Regions from separate parts of the Enterobacter mori genome, predicted to be linked through region 2. Evidence: predicted binding sites of a transcription regulator. Region 2 holds the regulator's gene; each other region holds the start of a gene.

Region 1 (5,888 bases), 100 kb from region 2:
CTAAAACGGCCTGCTGCTCTTCGGTTTTTATCTGCACAAAACGCATATTCGGGCGGGTTACCGCTTCGCAGATAGCTTCAGCATCTGCTGCATCCGTCTTATTCGTTTTCACATAAGGCTTCACATATTGCGGAGGGATGAGTTTTACCTCATGGCCGTGACGACTGAATAATCGTGCAAAATGATGGCTGGACGAGCAGGCCTCCATGCCAATCAGGCAAGGTTCCAGTTGAATGACAAACTGAACGAATTTAGCCCGGGTCAGCTTCTTACGTAAAACCGTATGGCCTTCGTGATCGACACCATGAAGCTGAAAAACGTTCTTTGCCAGGTCGATACCAAGAGTTGATACTTTCATGTGGACGCTCCTCATTTTTCAGGACGTATTGCAACGATCCAGTCTGGTACTTTGATACCGCAAAATCTGGAGCGTCCATCTCATTATCCCTGTAAAGCCCGCCCTCTCGGCGCATCCATGCGCCTCGCCCCGGCCTACAGGAAACGCCTCAGCGATTTACAGCCGGACCAGGGCGTCGCTGTAAGTCATTAATTTTTCTGATGCAACATTAATCGCTTCAGGTAAAAAAAATTAATGGGGATTCCTCAGCCCACGGGGAGAGGGAGCAAACATTAAAAACGGCAACGAGGTTGCCGTTTTGCTTTTACCTAGAATCGCGTATTCACGCTCATATACCAGGTTCGACCCGGTTCATTATACGTGTAGGCACCGGCACCGTACATATACGCGCCCGTCGTGGTATTACCCGTGGTCTGGGCATTACCCGCGCGCCATTGGCGCTTGTCGAAGACGTTATCTACGCCGCCGGTCAGGCTGACGTTTTTGGTCATGTCCCAGGTCGCGCTCAGGCCCACGATGCTGTACGGGCTGACTTCGTCTTTCTCAGACCCGGTCACCGGCTGACCTTTGTAGTTGTACTTCTTCGGCTGCTGCTTGCCGTACCAGGTAAAGGTCGACTGGAGCGACACGTCCTGATGCACCTGCCAGCTCAGGGTTGAGTTCAGCGTGTACTCAGGAATGATCGACAGACGATCGCCGGTCTCCTTGTTCTTGCTCTGCAGCATGTAGGTGATGTTATTGGTCCAGTTAATGGTGTCGCTGACCGGTACGTTCAGGGAGCCTTCCAGACCCTCAACCACCGCTTTCGGCACGTTTTCCCACTGGTAGATATCGGTCGTGACTTTACCGGTGGAGGTCTGACCAATTGGCGCATAGCCCGCTTCAATCTTGTTGCGGTAGTCGTTACGGAACCAGGTCACGCCCGCCTGCCAGCCGTCGTGTTTCCACTCCAGACCAATCTCTTTGTTGATGCTGGTTTCGGCCTTCAGATCGTCGTTACCCATCATGTAACAGCCCACGCCGTCGGAGCTGGCGTAGCAGCCCTGGCCTTTACTGTAGAGCAGGTAGTTCGGGTTGGTCTGGTACAGGCTTGGCGCTTTGTACGCGCGCGCGATCCCCATCTTCAGCGTGAAGTCATCTCCCAGCCCCTGCGAGAGGTTGAGCGACGGGCTCCAGTTGTTGCCGACGATGGTGTGGTGGTCGAAGCGCAGGGCTGGAGTCAGCATGGTGCTGTCGGTCAGCTCCATGTTGTTTTCGGCGAACAGGGAGAAGATCTCCGCTGAAGTGTACGGGCTACGGTCTTCGCTCATGCCCGGGATGGTGCCGCCCTGCTGGGTTTGCGTGAAGGAGGTCGAGTCCTTCATGCGCTGCTGGTTCCACTCGGTGCCCAGCGTCAGGTTCTGGTTCACAATGAAATCAATCGGCAGGTTGATTTCGCTGTGCAGCATCACGTCGGCCAGGTCGGTGTCGGTGAATTTATTGCTGTTGAACAGGCCTTCCGTACCGCCCGCCAGCCCTTCGCCCAGGCGGGAGTTGCGGGTATGTTCGTACTGCGCCCAGTTGCTGGTGGTAATGCCGTTATCCCAGCCGCCGTTCCAGGTCACCGCAAAGTTCTGGCGGTAGATACGGTTAGTCTCTTTACCGTAGTTTTTCTTCACCAGCGCGTTGTCGTTGTTGGTGTTCTGCGTGTCGCCTGCGTACAGGTTGTTCTGACGGCTGTAGCCCGCTTCAAACTCAAGCGACTGCATTGGCGCGAAGTCCCAGCGCACCACGCCGTTGATGTCTTTGTTTTCCACACCTTCACGGCCTGCGGGCAGGGTGTTGGCGTAAGCGCCGGTACGGTCAGACTGGTGGCCCTGGTTGATGTCCCACGCGTCGGCCTGGGTCTTGTCCAGGTTGCCGAACATACGGAAGCTGAAGTCACCGCCCAGCGGGCCGCTCAGGCTGAAGTTGGTGCGCTTGGTGGAACCTTCGTCTTTATGCTCTGGCGCGTTCAGGTAGGTGTTCCAGGAGCCGTGCCACTGGTCGTCGAATTTTTTGGTGATGATGTTCACCACGCCGCCGGCCGCGCCGTTGCCGTAGCGCGCGGCGGCCGGGCCGCGGATCACTTCGATGCGTTCGATCATCTCCGGCGGCACCCAGCCGGTATCGCCGCGGGTGTCACGCTCGCCGCGCCAGCCCAGGCGGATGGAGTTACGGCTGGTCACCGGCTTACCGTCGATCAGGATCAGGGTGTTTTCCGGGCCCATGCCGCGAATGTCAATCTGACGGTTGTTCCCGCGCTGACCGCTGGTGGAGTTCCCGGTCAGGTTAACGCCCGGCATGGTTCGAATGATTTCAGCCACGTCCCGCGCGGGCGGGTTTTTGCGGATTTCATCGGCGGTGATGGTCGATACGCCCGGCGCCTGCAGGTTTTGCTCGGCGGCGGTGATCACCATCGTATCTTCGTGCTGCGCTGTGGTGGCGGCGGTATTGTCATCTGCCAGGGCTGGCAGCGTAATGCCGTAAATCCCCAAATTGACCAGCAAGGCCAGGGAGTGAATCTTCTTATTCATTGTACGTCCTGCTTTTCGCGCCGCATCCCCGGGCTCCATTCCCGATCGGGAGAGGAGGCGACATGGTTATTTTATGAGCGCGCTTCCCACAGCGCGGGCACTACGCTATTGCAAATGCAAATAGTTATCAATAATATTATCAATAAAATTTGTTCTGAAACAAAAAAATACTGTTAAACATGGGGTTATAAGGGTGACGGCGTTAACAACCGGAAGTGAAGCCTGGTGGCAGTCGAAAAACGGGCCAGAATGGGAACGTCTGAAGGCGAGCTATCGCGTCACCTTCTGGTGGCGTGACCCGGCAGGAACCCAGAAAACGTCAACGGTAAAACGCGTCTGGCTCTACATCACCGGCGTGACCGATCATCATCAAAATGCCCGTCCGCAATCTCTTGAGCGCATTCCGGATACCGATGTCTGGCAGTGGCAGGGCGAGTTCAGCCCCGAATGGCGCGGCAGCTACTGTTTTATCCCCTCCAGCAACGAAAACGATTTTGCCAGCGCAGTGTTTGAAGGCGAGCAGCCGGACCGCATGGCGCTGCGCGAAGGCTGGCGCAGGCTGCTGCCGCAGGCGGTGGCCGACCCGCTGAACCCGCAGAGCTGGCGCGGCGGGCGCGGTCACGCCGTCTCGGCGCTGGAGATGCCGGACGCGCCCGAGCAGCCGGGCTGGGATCGTCCCGATACGCCGTATCAGCCGCCTGTCTGCATTGAGTGGAACAGTGCACGTCTGAACAACCGGCGCCGCGTGTGGATTTTTACCACCGGAGATGACAGCCCCGAGCGCCCGCTGGCGGTGCTGCTCGACGGACAGTTCTGGGCCGAAAGCATGCCCGTCTGGCCTGCGCTGGCGTCGCTGACCCATGACGGCAAACTGCCGCCTGCGGTCTACGTCTTAATTGATGTGATCGACACAGAACATCGCAGCCGGGAACTGCCCTGTAATCCCGATTTCTGGCTGGCGGTGCAGGAAGAACTCCTTCCCCTTGTGAAAAAAACCGCCTCGTTCAGCGACCGCGCCGACCATACCCTGGTGGCGGGCCAGAGCTTCGGCGGGCTCTCTTCCCTCTATGCGGGCCTCAACTGGCCGCAGCGTTTTGGCTGCATCCTCAGCCAGTCCGGATCCTACTGGTGGCCGCACCGCGGCGCGCAGCAGGGCGGGCTGCTCATCGAACAACTCAAAGCGGGTGAAAAAAACGCTCGCGGGCTGCGCATCGTCCTTGAGGCCGGGCGCAACGAGCCGCTTATCTTGCGCGCAAACCAGGCGCTCCTCGCCGAACTACACACTCAGCAGCCGGTTATCTGGCGTCAGGTTGACGGCGGACACGATGCGCTTTGCTGGCGCGGTGGGCTGACGCAGGGGCTAATGACCCTCTGGCAGCCGCTTATTCACTAACGGAGTCTGTATGGAATTCAGCAATCCTTTCGATAATCCGCAGGGACAGTTCGCCATTTTGCAAAACGACCAGGGGCAGTACAGCCTGTGGCCGCAGCAGTGCGAACTGCCCGCAGGCTGGCGCGTTGTCTGCGAGCCGCAGTCCCAGGAGGCGTGCCAGCAGTGGCTTGCCGGGCATTGGCAAACGCTTGTTCCGTCCCATTTTGCGGAGGGAAGCGCATGAACCGTCTTCCTCTCGTCGCCGCCCAGCCGGGTATCTGGATGGCGGAACAGCTTTCCTCCCTGCCAAACGCCTGGAGCGTGGCGCACTATACCGAACTGAAAGGGGTTATCGACGCGCCATTGCTGGCAAAAGCGATAGCGGAAGGCATGATGCAGGCCGATACCCTGAGGATGCGTTTTGCCGAGGAGAACGGCGAGGTGTGGCAGTGGGTGGATGACACCTTCATTCTGCCGGAGCCACCCATCGTTCGCGTTACCTCTCACGATGACGCCGTGGCGCTGATGGAGGCCGATCTTAACCAAAACCTGCGCGTCGACAGCGGGCAGCCGCTGGCGTTTCATCAGCTGATTCAGGTGGGGGAAAGCCACTGGTACTGGTATCAGCGCTATCACCATCTGGTGGTGGATGGCTTCAGTTTCCCGGCCATTACCCGCCACATTGCCGCGATTTACGCCGCGTGGAAGAAGGGTGAAACGACGCCCGCCTCTCCGTTTACGCCGTTTGCCGAGGTGGTGGACGAGTATCAGCGCTATCGTGACAGCGAGGCATACGCGCGCGACGGTGCCTTCTGGGCTGAGCAGCGCAAGCAGCTTCCTTCTCCGGTCTCGCTCTCTTCCGCGCCGCTGCCGGGACGCGCCGCCACCACCGACATTCTGCGCCTGAAAATTGCAATGGACGGTCGCGCCTTTAGCCAGCTTGCTCAGGCGGCTGGGCAGGCGCAGCGCACCGATCTGGCCCTTGCGCTGGTGGCGCTGTGGCTGGGGCGCCTCACCGGACGGCTGGACTACGCCGCCGGGTTTATCTTTATGCGCCGCATGGGCTCTGCGGCGCTCACCGCGACCGGGCCGGTGCTCAACGTCCTGCCGCTGGCGGTGAATATCAACGCGCAGGAGAGCCTGCCGGCGCTGGCGCTGCGCCTGGCGAACCAGTTGAAAAAAATGCGCCGCCACCAGCGCTACGACGCCGAGCAGATCGTGCGCGACAGCGGGCGTGCCGCAGGCGACGAAGCGCTGTTTGGCCCGGTGCTGAACGTTAAGGTCTTCGATTATCAGCTGGATATCGACGGCGTGGTGGCCATTACCCACACGCTGGCGACCGGCCCGGTGAACGATCTGGAGCTGGCGCTGTTCCCGGACGAACAGGGTGGACTAAGTATTGAAATCCTCGCCAACAAGCAGCGTTACGCTGAGGCGACGCTGAAGCGTCACGTGGCGCGCCTGAACGCGATGCTGGTGCAGTTTGCCGCCAACCCGGACCTGCGCTGCGGCGAAGTGGAAACCGTTTCAGAGCAGGAATATCAGCAGCTGGCCCGTATCAACGATACCGGGCTGGCGCTGCCGTCCACCACGCTGGCGGATC
Region 2 (5,888 bases):
GTTCATCAGCCCGGCAGGGGTGACGATACCGTGACGGTCATAATCCGGGTCGTTAGCAAACGCCAGATCGAATTTATCGCGCAGCGCCAGCAGGCCGGCCATCGCGCACTCGGAGGAGCAGTCCATGCGGATCGCGCCGTCTTTATCGAGGTGCATAAAGCGGAAGGTCTGATCGACATGATCGTTTACGATGGTCAGATCCAGCTTGTAATGCTCTGCAATGCGTTTCCAGTATTCAATACCGGAGCCGCCCAGCGGATCTACACCCAGCTTCAGACCGGCTTTCTGGATGGCCGCCATATCGACGATATCCGCCAGCCCTTCCACGAACGGCTGAACCAGATCCTGCTCTTTCACATGACCGGACGCCATGGCGGCATCCAGAGAAATACGTTTAACGCCTTTCAGATCGTCGGCTAACAGGGCGTTCGCACGGTCTTCCACCACTTTGGTGACGTTGGTGTCTGCCGGGCCACCGTTAGGCGGATTGTATTTAATGCCACCGTCGTCTGGCGGGTTATGAGATGGCGTAATGACGATACCGTCAGCCTGTGCGCCACCTTTTTTGTTGTGCACAAGGATTGCGTTAGAGACCGCAGGCGTTGGCGTGAAACCGTTGTTCTCCTGAACAATCACATCCACACCATTCGCTGCCAGCACTTCCAGTACGGAAATAAACGCCGGTTCAGACAGGGCGTGAGTATCTTTCCCTACGTAGCATGGACCGGTGACGCCATTTTTGGTGCGCTCTTCCGCGATGGCCTGGGCAATGGCCAGAATGTGCGGTTCGTTAAAGCTATGGCGCGCCGCACTGCCGCGGTGACCAGATGTACCAAACTTCACTGCGTGTTCTGCGTTGCCCACGACCGGCTTCAGTACGTAATACTGCGCAGTCAGTTGAGCGACGTTAATCAAATCGCTTTGTTGTGCAGGTTGGCCTGCACGGCTGTGATTTGCCATTGCCTGGTCCTTTTGATGCAAGGGTTAAATTGTACCGCAAACCTTTTCAATCAATTCCGCCGGGAACTGCATGGACTGCATGATATGTTCAACCATGCTGCACTTGCGGCCCGTATTGGTATTGGTGATGACCCAGTACGGTGTGCCAGGGACATGTTTAGGTTTGGTTTGATTGCCATTTTGCAGCAGCGTCTGTTCGTCGCCCGCGAAATAGACACGGGTGCGACCGTGCAGCGACTCGGTCGCTTCAGCAAACGCGTTGTTATCCAGTGAATGAAGTGTAGACAGCACCAGCATAAAGCGGTTAACCGCCTTTTTCTGCTCTGCATATTCATCAGACAGCAATAGTTCACGTACTGCGCGCACTTTATCCTTTGCCGGTATCACGGCAGGTTTTGCTTGTGCAACAACGCTCGGCTGAGACACGACATCTTTTGTGACAGGGGTAGCAGGCTGTGAGGCGGCGGAAATTTTAAGCATACGCCGTAAAATGTCGGACGCGCTCTCCCCGATATGCCGCGTCTGGCTGGCAATAAACTGATAGAGTTCGTCATCAACTTCGATTGTTTTCATCTTAATCCAGTGCGATATCTTATCTGAATACAAGTCGTTGGGATTATAAGGTCAAATCCCAACAGCGGATAGCGTCAAACCCGGCAGGCGGCAAAAGTCAGATTAAACTGGATCCTTGCAGCCGGGCGGCAGAATGGTCAACATGATACCCTAACCTGACATACGTAAAAAAAGAACTTTGCCATGAAATTGAATACCCGAGCGCAATCTGCACAATCGCCGAACAATAATTCTCCCATCGTACTGGTTCACGGGCTGTTTGGTAGCCTGGATAACCTGGGCGTGCTGGCGCGCGATCTGGTTTCCGACCACGATATTTTTCAGGTTGATATGCGCAATCACGGTCTTTCCGGGCGTTCCGACGAGATGACCTACGCGGCGATGGCGCAGGATCTGCTGGATACGCTGGATGCACATAGCCTGCAAAAGGTAACGCTGATCGGGCATTCCATGGGTGGCAAAGCGGTGATGGCCCTGACGGCGCTTGCGCCAGAGCGTATCAACGGGCTGATTGTCATTGACGTCGCGCCTGTGGATTACAACGTCCGTCGTCACGATGAGATTTTCGCCGCTATTAATGCGGTCACAGACGCGGGTGTCGCGACGCGCCAACAGGCTGCCGCCGTGATGCGTGAGCATCTGGATGAAGAAGGCGTCGTGCAATTCCTGCTGAAGTCATTCGTCGACGGGCAATGGCGTTTTAACGTGCCGGTGCTCTGGGAGCAGTACAATAACATCGTGGGCTGGGAAACCGTCCCCGCGTGGCCACACCCTACCCTCTTTATTCGCGGCGGAAATTCTCCTTATGTTACCGATGCCTACCGCGACACGCTCCTGGCCCAATTCCCGCAGGCCCGAGCCCATGTGATCGCCGGTGCCGGGCACTGGGTTCACGCCGAAAAACCGGACGCTGTACTGCGCGCCATTCGTCGCTATCTCTCTGATACTGCAAATTGATTAAAAAGAGAGCGACTGGAAGGTTGTGGGCTTCCAGTCGTTGGCGTGCCGTTTTCGGTGATGTATGATGGCGCGCTTATCGCCCGGGCATTAGCAGGGCGGCGTATTTCCCCCGAAGTCTCAGAATCATGGCCAAAGAACAAACGGACCGTACGACACTAGATCTGTTCGCGAATGAGCGTCGACCGGGACGACCGAAAACGAATCCGCTCTCGCGCGATGAACAGCTGCGTATTAATAAACGCAACCAGCTTAAACGCGATAAAAATCGTGGGCTTAAGCGTGTCGAACTGAAGCTGAACGCCGATGCTGTCGATGCACTGAATGAGCTGGCCGAGGCGCGTAACATCAGCCGCAGCGAACTGATTGAAGAGATGTTAATTACTCAACTTGAGACATTGCGCAGCAAGGCATAAGTCTGAAAATCCCCTTTATGACCCTTTTCATGTAGCACAGAGTGCAGTCCTGCGCGATAGCAGTTTCCGCGGGGTTGCCTGTTCTGCTATTATTGCCCTTATCCGTGGACAAATTGCGCCACCATACCATTAAGTTTCAAGAGGTTATTTTACTCATGGCAATCATCGGCATTTTCTTCGGCAGTGATACCGGCAATACCGAAAATATCGCAAAAAACATTCAAAAACAGCTCGGTAAAGACGTTGCCGATGTGCACGACATCGCCAAGAGCAGCAAAGAAGATCTCGAAGGCTATGACATCCTGCTGCTGGGTATCCCGACCTGGTACTACGGTGAAGCGCAGTGTGACTGGGACGATTTCTTCCCAACCCTGGAAGAAGTTGACTTCAACGGTAAGCTGGTCGCGCTGTTCGGTTGTGGCGACCAGGAAGACTACGCAGAATACTTCTGTGACGCATTGGGCACCATCCGCGACATTATTGAACCGCGCGGTGCTGCTATCGTGGGCCACTGGCCAACGGCGGGTTACCACTTTGAAGCCTCTAAAGGCCTGGCAGATGACGACCACTTTGTCGGCCTGGCCATCGACGAAGACCGTCAGCCGGAACTGACCGCTGAACGCGTTGAGAAATGGGTTAAGCAGGTTCGCGAAGAACTGAACCTCGACGACATTCTTAACGCCTGATTTCACGGTGGCGCAACTCCGGTTGCGCCCGTTTACCAGGTAAAACCGATTAAATTAATTGCTACAAACTTTTAACTTTTTCGTTCAGACCTGTACAATATCCCCCTGGTAAAAAGTGGATGCCATCGAACAAGTTTGTTGGTGATACCACGTTTTTATAAGCATACTTTGCTTGAGACTTGCAGTTTTCATTTAGCCATGGCAGTTCTATAATGAGACGCAATATCCCAAGTGCATTTTCTGTCACTTCTTCTTTAGAAGTGAATCGTTTAGCAACAGGACAGATTCCGCATGACTGACAACAATACCGCATTAAAGAAGGCTGGCCTGAAAGTAACGCTTCCTCGGTTAAAAATCCTTGAAGTGCTTCAGGGGCCAGACAATCACCATGTCAGTGCGGAAGACCTCTACAAACGTCTTATCGACATGGGTGAAGAGATTGGGCTGGCAACCGTGTATCGTGTGCTGAACCAGTTCGATGACGCGGGCATTGTTACCCGTCATAACTTCGAGGGCGGTAAATCCGTTTTCGAGCTGACCCAGCAGCATCATCACGATCACCTGATCTGCCTCGATTGTGGCAAGGTTATTGAATTCAGCGATGATTCCATCGAATCACGCCAGCGTGAAATCGCCGCTCGTCATGGGATTCGCCTGACCAACCACAGCCTGTACCTGTACGGTCATTGTGCTGAAGGCGATTGCCGCGAAGACGACCACGCGCACGACGCGAAATAATATCGTGTTTATACTCTGAGCCAGCCGTAAGGTTGGCTTTTTTTTTGCGCAAAAAAGCCCGGTGGCGCTGCGCTTACCGGGCCTACGGGCTATGACACCTTTGTAGGTCCGGTAAGCGCAGCGCCACCGGGCGTAAAGCAACTTATTTATTGTTACTGCGAATCTCGCTCCAAATCTTATCGCAACGCTTCGCCACTTCCTGATCGTTACCGGTTTTACGCGCCTGAATGCAGGCCTGGTAATCCATCACGCGGACGTTTTCCTGCGTCGCAAACTGCTCATGCGCTTTCTCTTTCTTCAGCACGTTCAGCACGCTCTGGCAGGCTTCGATTTTCTCCGGCGACCCTTCCGCTGTATTGATACAGGCGCTATAGGCCTCCTTCAGGCGGGAATCTTCTTTTGGTGCCTCAGTCTGAGCACACGCCACCAGCCCTGATGCCAGCAACGCGACGATTACGATTTTTTTCATCATGTGCAGTCTCCATACCGGCGGGACATTGCCCACCGGTGTGTTCATCAGAAGATAGTGAATGGCGCGATGACCATGAATTTCACGTCACGTTCATCCTGGAAGATGTTGCCGTAACCGCCCGCGTAGCTCGGGATATCGGAGTGGTTGTCATACTGCGTGAAGTGCAGTTTGAACATCGTCCCTTTTGCACGTCCATCCTGCAGGGTGTAGATCGCATCCAGGCTGTAAGAAGACTCTTTCAGACGATAGTTTGGATCGTAGTACGCGTCCGGTGTCGCCATATCTGCAGGTTTTGCGTCCCAGGCGTAAGCGTAAGATGCCCCCACAGCCCAACCCGGCAGGTTCCAGTTTTTCAGGTCATACATTGCACCGAAGAACACGGCTTTTTCGCCGTCGGCGTTGAAGTCAGAGCGGTTATCCCACCAGATATCGAGACGACCATTTGAGGACGCATAGGTTGGCGTCATACGCTGCAGGAAATAGCCCTGCTGCCCTTCAGCCTTCACCCATGTCCCTTCCAGACGTAAATCAACCTGGCCCACTTTGTAGCCGAAGGTCAGCGCCTGCAGCCATGCAGTGCCGTCATAGATATCGTTAACGGTGCCATTGCTGGCTTTATCGCGCGTGCCGTAGAACTGGTAGCTGGTGCTCAGCGGGCTGCCTGCAATATCAAATTTGTAGCTGGCTTTAGCAAAATACTGATCGATATAACCTTCCGCCTGACCAAATGCAGCTTCCAGGACCAGATCGTTTTTGAAGTCGTATTTCGCGCCCAGCGAGTGGAGGTAATCGACTTTGGTTTTCTTATCGTTCTGGTAGAACTTGTCCATCTCAATGTGCCACGGTGCTTTGTACTCGTTGGTCCACATATAGGAGAAGCTCAGCGCACCCGCATCGCCGTAGTCAAAGTTAGCCCCGGCCTCCGCGCCCTGGTAGGTACCCGGCATAAAGCTCCAGTGCGGCGCTAACAGTGTTTGACCGGTTGGCTGAATATAGCCCCCACGTGCCCACACCGGGCCGTATTTGAATTTCGCTGCTGCCTTGTACAGGCTGACACCGCTTTTATCGCCAGACCAGTCTTCTTTA
Region 3 (5,888 bases), 2.0 Mb from region 2:
GCTACATGACCCATGCCAACGACACCTTTGTGCAGGTAAGTGGCTATACGCTCCAGGAACTGATGGGACAGCCGCACAACATGGTGCGTCACCCCGACATGCCGAAAGCGGCCTTCGCCGACATGTGGTACACGCTGCAACAGGGGGAACCGTGGAGCGGGATTGTCAAAAACCGCCGCAAAAACGGCGACCACTACTGGGTGCGAGCGAACGCCGTACCGATGGTGCGCCACGGGAAAATGACCGGCTATATGTCGATCCGCACAAAAGCGACGGCTGAAGAGATTGCGGCCGTGGAGCCTTTATATAAGGCGCTCAATGAAGGCCGTTGTAAAAAACGTATCCATAAAGGGCTGGTGGTGCGCAAAGGCTGGCTCGGGAAGTTAGCGGCTATGCCGCTGCGCTGGCGGGTTCGTAGCGTAATGGCGGCGCTGTTTGCGGTAATGGCTACCACGCTGGCGTTAACCTCTGCAGGTTGGCCATCGCTAGTGGCTGCTGCCGTCGTGATGGTCGTCGGGACGATGCTGTTCGAGCAGCAGATTGTCCGACCGGTGGAAAATGTCACGCGTCAGGCGCTGAAGGTCGCGACCGGTGAGCGTAATAGCGTGCAGCACCTGAACCGCAGCGACGAGCTGGGGCTGACGCTGCGCGCGATCGGACAGCTGGGGCTGATGTGTCGCTGGTTAATCAATGATGTATCAAGCCAGGTGGTGAGCGTGCGCGATGGCAGCGATAAGCTGGCGCAGGGGAATGACGATCTCAACGACCGTACGCGCCAAACCGTCACCAATGTGCAGCAGACTGTGGCGACGATGAATCAGATGGCCGCCTCGGTACAAAGCAACTCTGAAACCGCTGCCGAAGTCGATAAGCTCTCCGTGGCGGCCAGCAACGCGGCGACCAAAGGCGGAAATGCGATGCAGACGGTGGTGAAAACCATGGATGATATTGCTGACAGCACCCAGCGGATTGGCTCGATCACCTCGCTTATCAATGACATCGCTTTCCAGACCAATATTCTGGCGCTGAACGCGGCAGTGGAAGCGGCACGAGCAGGCGAACAGGGTAAAGGCTTTGCGGTCGTGGCCGGTGAGGTTCGCCACCTCGCCAGCCGCAGCGCCAGTGCGGCCAACGATATCCGTAAGCTGATTGACGCCAGCGCCAGCAAGGTACAGTCCGGCTCCGATCAGGTTCACGCGGCAGGCCGCACTATGGATGACATTGTTGAGCAGGTGAAAAACGTCACGCAGCTTATTGCCCAGATTAGCCACGCCACGTCTGAACAGGCTAGTGGGCTGTCCGAGTTAACCCGGGCCGTTGCCGAACTGGACAGTATCACGCAGAAAAATGCGGACCTGGTAGAGGAGAGCGCGCAGATCTCCGCCATGGTGAAGCACCGTGCGGGACGTCTCAAAGATGCCGTGACCGTGCTCCATTGAGTCAGTAATGTTCCAGAAAAGCCGTTTATGCCACCAGGTATAAACGGCGTTTTAATGTGATTATTTTTAATGTTTATTGTTAATGTAATATTAAATAACTAAAAAATCCGTTCAGTTATTTATGCCTGCCTAAGTCAGTTTTCCCCGATGCTATTTCAGAAATGCCCTCTCCGGTGGTTAAGCAACGATCGATGCGCCAAAATTAATAGACAGTACCTATCCATTGTGATGGTTATGAAATAAAAAAACGATCAAAGTCATAAAGTTAGCGCGTTCGTTACCGATAACAGCGATCGTCTGAGAAATAATCACATCGATGGAGTAAATATGTTCTTACATGACGTAAAGATCGGCACGAAATTATTTCTGGCGTTCGGGTTCTTTATTGTTCTGATGATCGTCAGTGCGAGTGTCTCATTGCTGAGCCTGAATCGGGCGAACAACGGGATGCAGACTATCATTACCCAGGATTATCCAACCACGGTAAAAGCCAACCAGCTAATCGACAACTTCCAGGAATTTATAAGCACGCAGCAGCTTATGCTGCTGGACGAGCAGGGCACCTACACGGGGCAATCTCAGCAGCGTCTGAAAGAGATCAGCGAGCACATTACGGTGCTCCTGGGCGAGCTGAACAACGCGTTGCAGGATCAGAAGTCTCAGCAGGTACTGGCGGATATCCGCAGCGTGCGCCAGCAATATCTGGACTCGCGCTACCGCATTTTGCAGGCGGTGCAGAACAACAACCGTGCGGGCGCTATCCAGGAGATGATGACCAACACCCTCACCGTGCAGCAGGCTTACAAAGCGAAGGTGCAGGCGCTGATCGCCATCCAAAACAATGAGATGCAGAGCGCGGGCGCGCAGGTGGACGGTGATTTCCGAACCAACCGCATGCTGCTGCTCCTGATCACGCTCTTCAGCGTGGCGGCGGGCAGCCTGATCGGCTGGTTTATCGTGCGCTCCATTACCCGTCCGCTGGGCGAAGCGGTGAGCTTTGCTGAAGCCATTGCCGATGGCGATCTGACCGGCAGCATTACGTCTCACGGTAAAGACGAAACCGGCCTCTTGTTGTATGCGCTGATGGAGATGAAAACCCGTCTGCTGGAGATTGTGCAGCAGGTGCAAACCGGCTCGGAAAACATCTCCAGCGCCGCCGCGCAGATTGTTGCAGGTAACCAGGATCTGGCCGCGCGCACCGAAGAGCAGGCCAGTTCCGTCGAGCAGACGGCTGCTTCGATGGAGCAGATCACCGCAACGGTGAAAAACACCGCATCGCACACCGGGGAAGCGACCAACCTCTCTGCCGATGCCGCCACGGTGGTCAAAAACAATGGTGAGATGATGAAACAGGTGACCAGCAAAATGCGCCTGATTAACGAAACATCCAACCGGATGTCCGACATTATCGACCTGATCGACGCCATTGCTTTCCAGACCAATATTCTGGCGCTTAACGCAGCGGTCGAGGCGGCACGTGCGGGAGAGCACGGTCGTGGCTTTGCGGTGGTTGCGGGCGAAGTGCGCCAGCTGGCACAGAAGAGCGCCTCTTCGGCGAGTGAAATCCGCCAGCTGATTGAAAGCTCCACCAGCCAGACCCAGGACGGGATGAACCTGGTCGAAAAAGCCAGCGGGCTGATCAACGGGATGGTCGGCAACGTGGAGGAGATGGACGTGATTCTGCGTGAGATCCGTCAGGCCAGCCATGAGCAGACGGAAGGCATCTCGCAGATCAACAGCGCGATTGGCCTGATTGACGCCACCACCCAGCAGAACTCCGCGCTGGTGGAGGAGTCCGTTGCGGCGGCGGCCTCGCTGAACGAGCAGGCGATGCACCTGAAAGAGCTGGTAAAAGTGTTCCGCGTGAGCGAACGCGCGCTGGCTTAATCCAGCTGGGAGATCTCCAGCGCCGCGCGGTCGATCACCCCGACGATCTGCTTGAGCTGCGCGTCGCTGAGTTCTCCCTGATTCACCTTCAGGTCTAACACCGCTTTGAAGTTATCCAGCGCCCGCTTCATCTGCGGGTTTTTGCGCAGCTGGAAGCCGACGCTGCGCGCTTTGATGCGCACCTGGATCTGTTCCAGCTGTTCCCGGTTTTCATCCAGCCAGTTTTGTCCTTCAGCGGTTATCGCAATTTTCTTGCGGCCGTTCTCTTCTTCCGTAATGGTGATAAACGTCTGATCCTGCAGATAATCCAGGGTTGGGTAGATCACGCCCGGGCTCGGTGTGTAGTTCCCCTGCGTCAGGTTCTCGATCTCTTTGATCAGCTCATAACCGTGGCTGGCATTGCGGGTCAGGATATCCAGGATCACCAGCCGTAGATCGCCGTGGCCGAAAAAGCGCGGTCGGCGTCCGCCGCCATCATGTTCGTGTCGCATAGTGACTCTCTCAATTTGATATATCTAAACTATATCTTAGATATATTCAGATGCAATCTAAAAGATCTTGCATTCCTGGTTAATAGCAATCATTATCATTAAAAAATCAATTTCGATATATCGTATTCATCTGAGAAGGGCATAAAAATGACACCAACCCGTTACCCTCAACGTGTCCGCAATGACCTGCGCTTTCGTGAGCTGAACGTGCTCCGCGTCGAGCGTGTCAGCGCTGGCTTCCAGCGCATTGTTCTCGGCGGTGAGGCGCTGGAGGGCTTTAGCTCCCGCGGCTTCGACGACCACACCAAGGTCTTTTTCCCGGCACCGGGCGCGACCTTTGTTCCGCCCGTTGTCACCGATGAAGGCATCGACTGGGGCGACGGCGTACGCCCGCAGGCGCGTGACTATACGCCACTGTTCGATGAGGAGAAAAATGAGCTGGTGCTGGATTTCTTCGTTCATGATGGCGGCGTTGCCAGCAACTGGGCGGTAGCGGCCAAACCTGGCGACAAACTCACTATCGGTGGGCCACGCGGATCGCTGGTGGTGCCGGAAGATTACGCCTGGCAGCTGTACGTGTGCGATGAATCCGGGATGCCCGCGCTGCGCCGCCGTTTAGAAGGCATCGCAAAACTGCCGGTGCGCCCGGACATTCATGCGGTCGTGACCGTGGGTGACGGATCTTATAAGGACTATCTGGCGCACCTGAGTGAATTCAACCTCACCTGGATTGTGGGCCACAACCCGCAGGCGGTGGCCGATCGTCTGGCGACGCTGGCCGTGCCAGAAGAGGATTACTTTATCTGGCTGACCGGGGAAGGGAAGGTGGTGAAAAACCTGAGCCGCCAGTTTGAAACCGACGCGATTGACCAACAGCTGGTGCGTGCCAGCGCATACTGGCACGCGAAATAGTCAGGCTGCGGACTCCAGCTGCGCTTCGCTCACCTGATGTTCGAGCGAGGCGCGGACCTCATGCAGCGCCTTCTCCTGCTGGGCAAAGTAGGCTTCCATATTGTTCAGCGACGAAACCAGCAGCCAGGATTCTTCTTTCTCCAGTTCCGCCAGCTCGTTCACTAAGGTGTCGATTTGCTCGCGAACCTGCGCCATTTTTTTGCGGATACGCTCCAGATCGTTCAGCCTGTCGCTCGCCATCATTGGCTCAAAGCCCTGCTGCAGACGCGCCACCAGTGAGCGGATCGCTTTCACATCTCCGCGCTGTTTGGCCTGGTTGAGCTGTACCATCATGGTGTTGGCTTCTTCTTTCAGATCGTCTGCCACCAGATCCGGGTGGCACAGCTTGCTCGCCTGACGCCACAGGCGTTTCAGCTCGTTCTGATCCTCTTCCGAGAGATCTTTCCCTTTGCGCAGACGCATTTCGGCATCGTGATGCTGCTCGCGATACTTCTCGTACTCTTCGTTAGCCTCATCGCGCGCCTGGCGCGCGGGCTCTTCTTCACGCGTTAAGCCGCTCTCCAGTTCCAGCGCTTCGGCCAGCAGATTGGCAATCAGGTTGCTTTGCTGCTGTAGCTGTTTACGCGCCTCGGCAGCCTGTACGGAATCGGCCGGGAGATCGCGCCAGCGCTGGGTGAGCGTTGCCAGCACCTCTACCGCCTGCGCCATATAGCGCTGGCAGCGGCGATAATCCTCTTCGCGACGACGCGCCTCCGCCTGCTGACGACGCAGGTTTAGCTCCGCCAGCGTTTTACGCAGGGCGAGGATCTGCTGCATCAGCGGCCCGAGACGGGAGAAATAGAGATCGTTGAACTCATCAAGCTGCTGCACGCGAGCGTTGCGACGGTCAATCAGATCGCGCAGACGCTCCTCTAGCGCCTTCAGCTCCAGCTTGCTGGCAGCCACCTGCGGGTCACGCCACGGAGTCACGGCACGCTGGCCCTGCAGCCATGCGGTGATGGCCCTGATAGCTGCGGTGTAGTTCTTCTGCTCAAGCGCCACGACGATTGCCTGTAGCTCCTCGTCAAACGCTTCATTTTTCAGCCGCGTCAGCTGGCTCTGGATGATGTCGTCATCTTCCAGTTCGATGGCATTTTTTATGATTTCTAGCCGTTTGATC

What was found. The regulator Fur, encoded in region 2, represses iron uptake genes when iron is present. The targets are predictions, from matches to a motif close to ATAATAATGAGAACNACTATCAA.
Region 1: a site for Fur is predicted at 3,028-3,050, ahead of fes (enterochelin esterase). Genes of this name have one in related genera too.
Region 3: a site for Fur is predicted at 3,894-3,916, ahead of N2K86_RS19095 (siderophore-interacting protein). Genes of this name have one in related genera too.

Annotation. Positions count from the first base shown of each region.
Region 1 is NZ_CP104285.1:1,194,699-1,200,586, forward strand. It holds gene N2K86_RS05590 (IS110 family transposase) at 1-358, opposite strand, end outside; gene N2K86_RS05595 (TonB-dependent siderophore receptor) at 667-2,913, opposite strand; gene fes (enterochelin esterase) at 3,107-4,306, shown strand; gene N2K86_RS05605 (MbtH family protein) at 4,317-4,529, shown strand; gene entF (enterobactin non-ribosomal peptide synthetase EntF) at 4,526-5,888, shown strand, end outside.
Region 2 is NZ_CP104285.1:1,296,504-1,302,391, reverse strand. It holds gene pgm (phosphoglucomutase (alpha-D-glucose-1,6-bisphosphate-dependent)) at 1-960, opposite strand, end outside; gene seqA (replication initiation negative regulator SeqA) at 985-1,533, opposite strand; gene ybfF (esterase) at 1,717-2,490, shown strand; gene ybfE (LexA regulated protein) at 2,619-2,906, shown strand; gene fldA (flavodoxin FldA) at 3,062-3,592, shown strand; gene fur (ferric iron uptake transcriptional regulator) at 3,884-4,330, shown strand; gene chiQ (ChiQ/YbfN family lipoprotein) at 4,473-4,799, opposite strand; gene chiP (chitoporin ChiP) at 4,847-5,888, opposite strand, start outside.
Region 3 is NZ_CP104285.1:4,044,303-4,050,190, reverse strand. It holds gene N2K86_RS19110 (methyl-accepting chemotaxis protein) at 1-1,439, shown strand, start outside; gene N2K86_RS19105 (methyl-accepting chemotaxis protein) at 1,767-3,326, shown strand; gene N2K86_RS19100 (PadR family transcriptional regulator) at 3,323-3,817, opposite strand; gene N2K86_RS19095 (siderophore-interacting protein) at 3,965-4,729, shown strand; gene N2K86_RS19090 (DNA repair protein) at 4,730-5,888, opposite strand, start outside.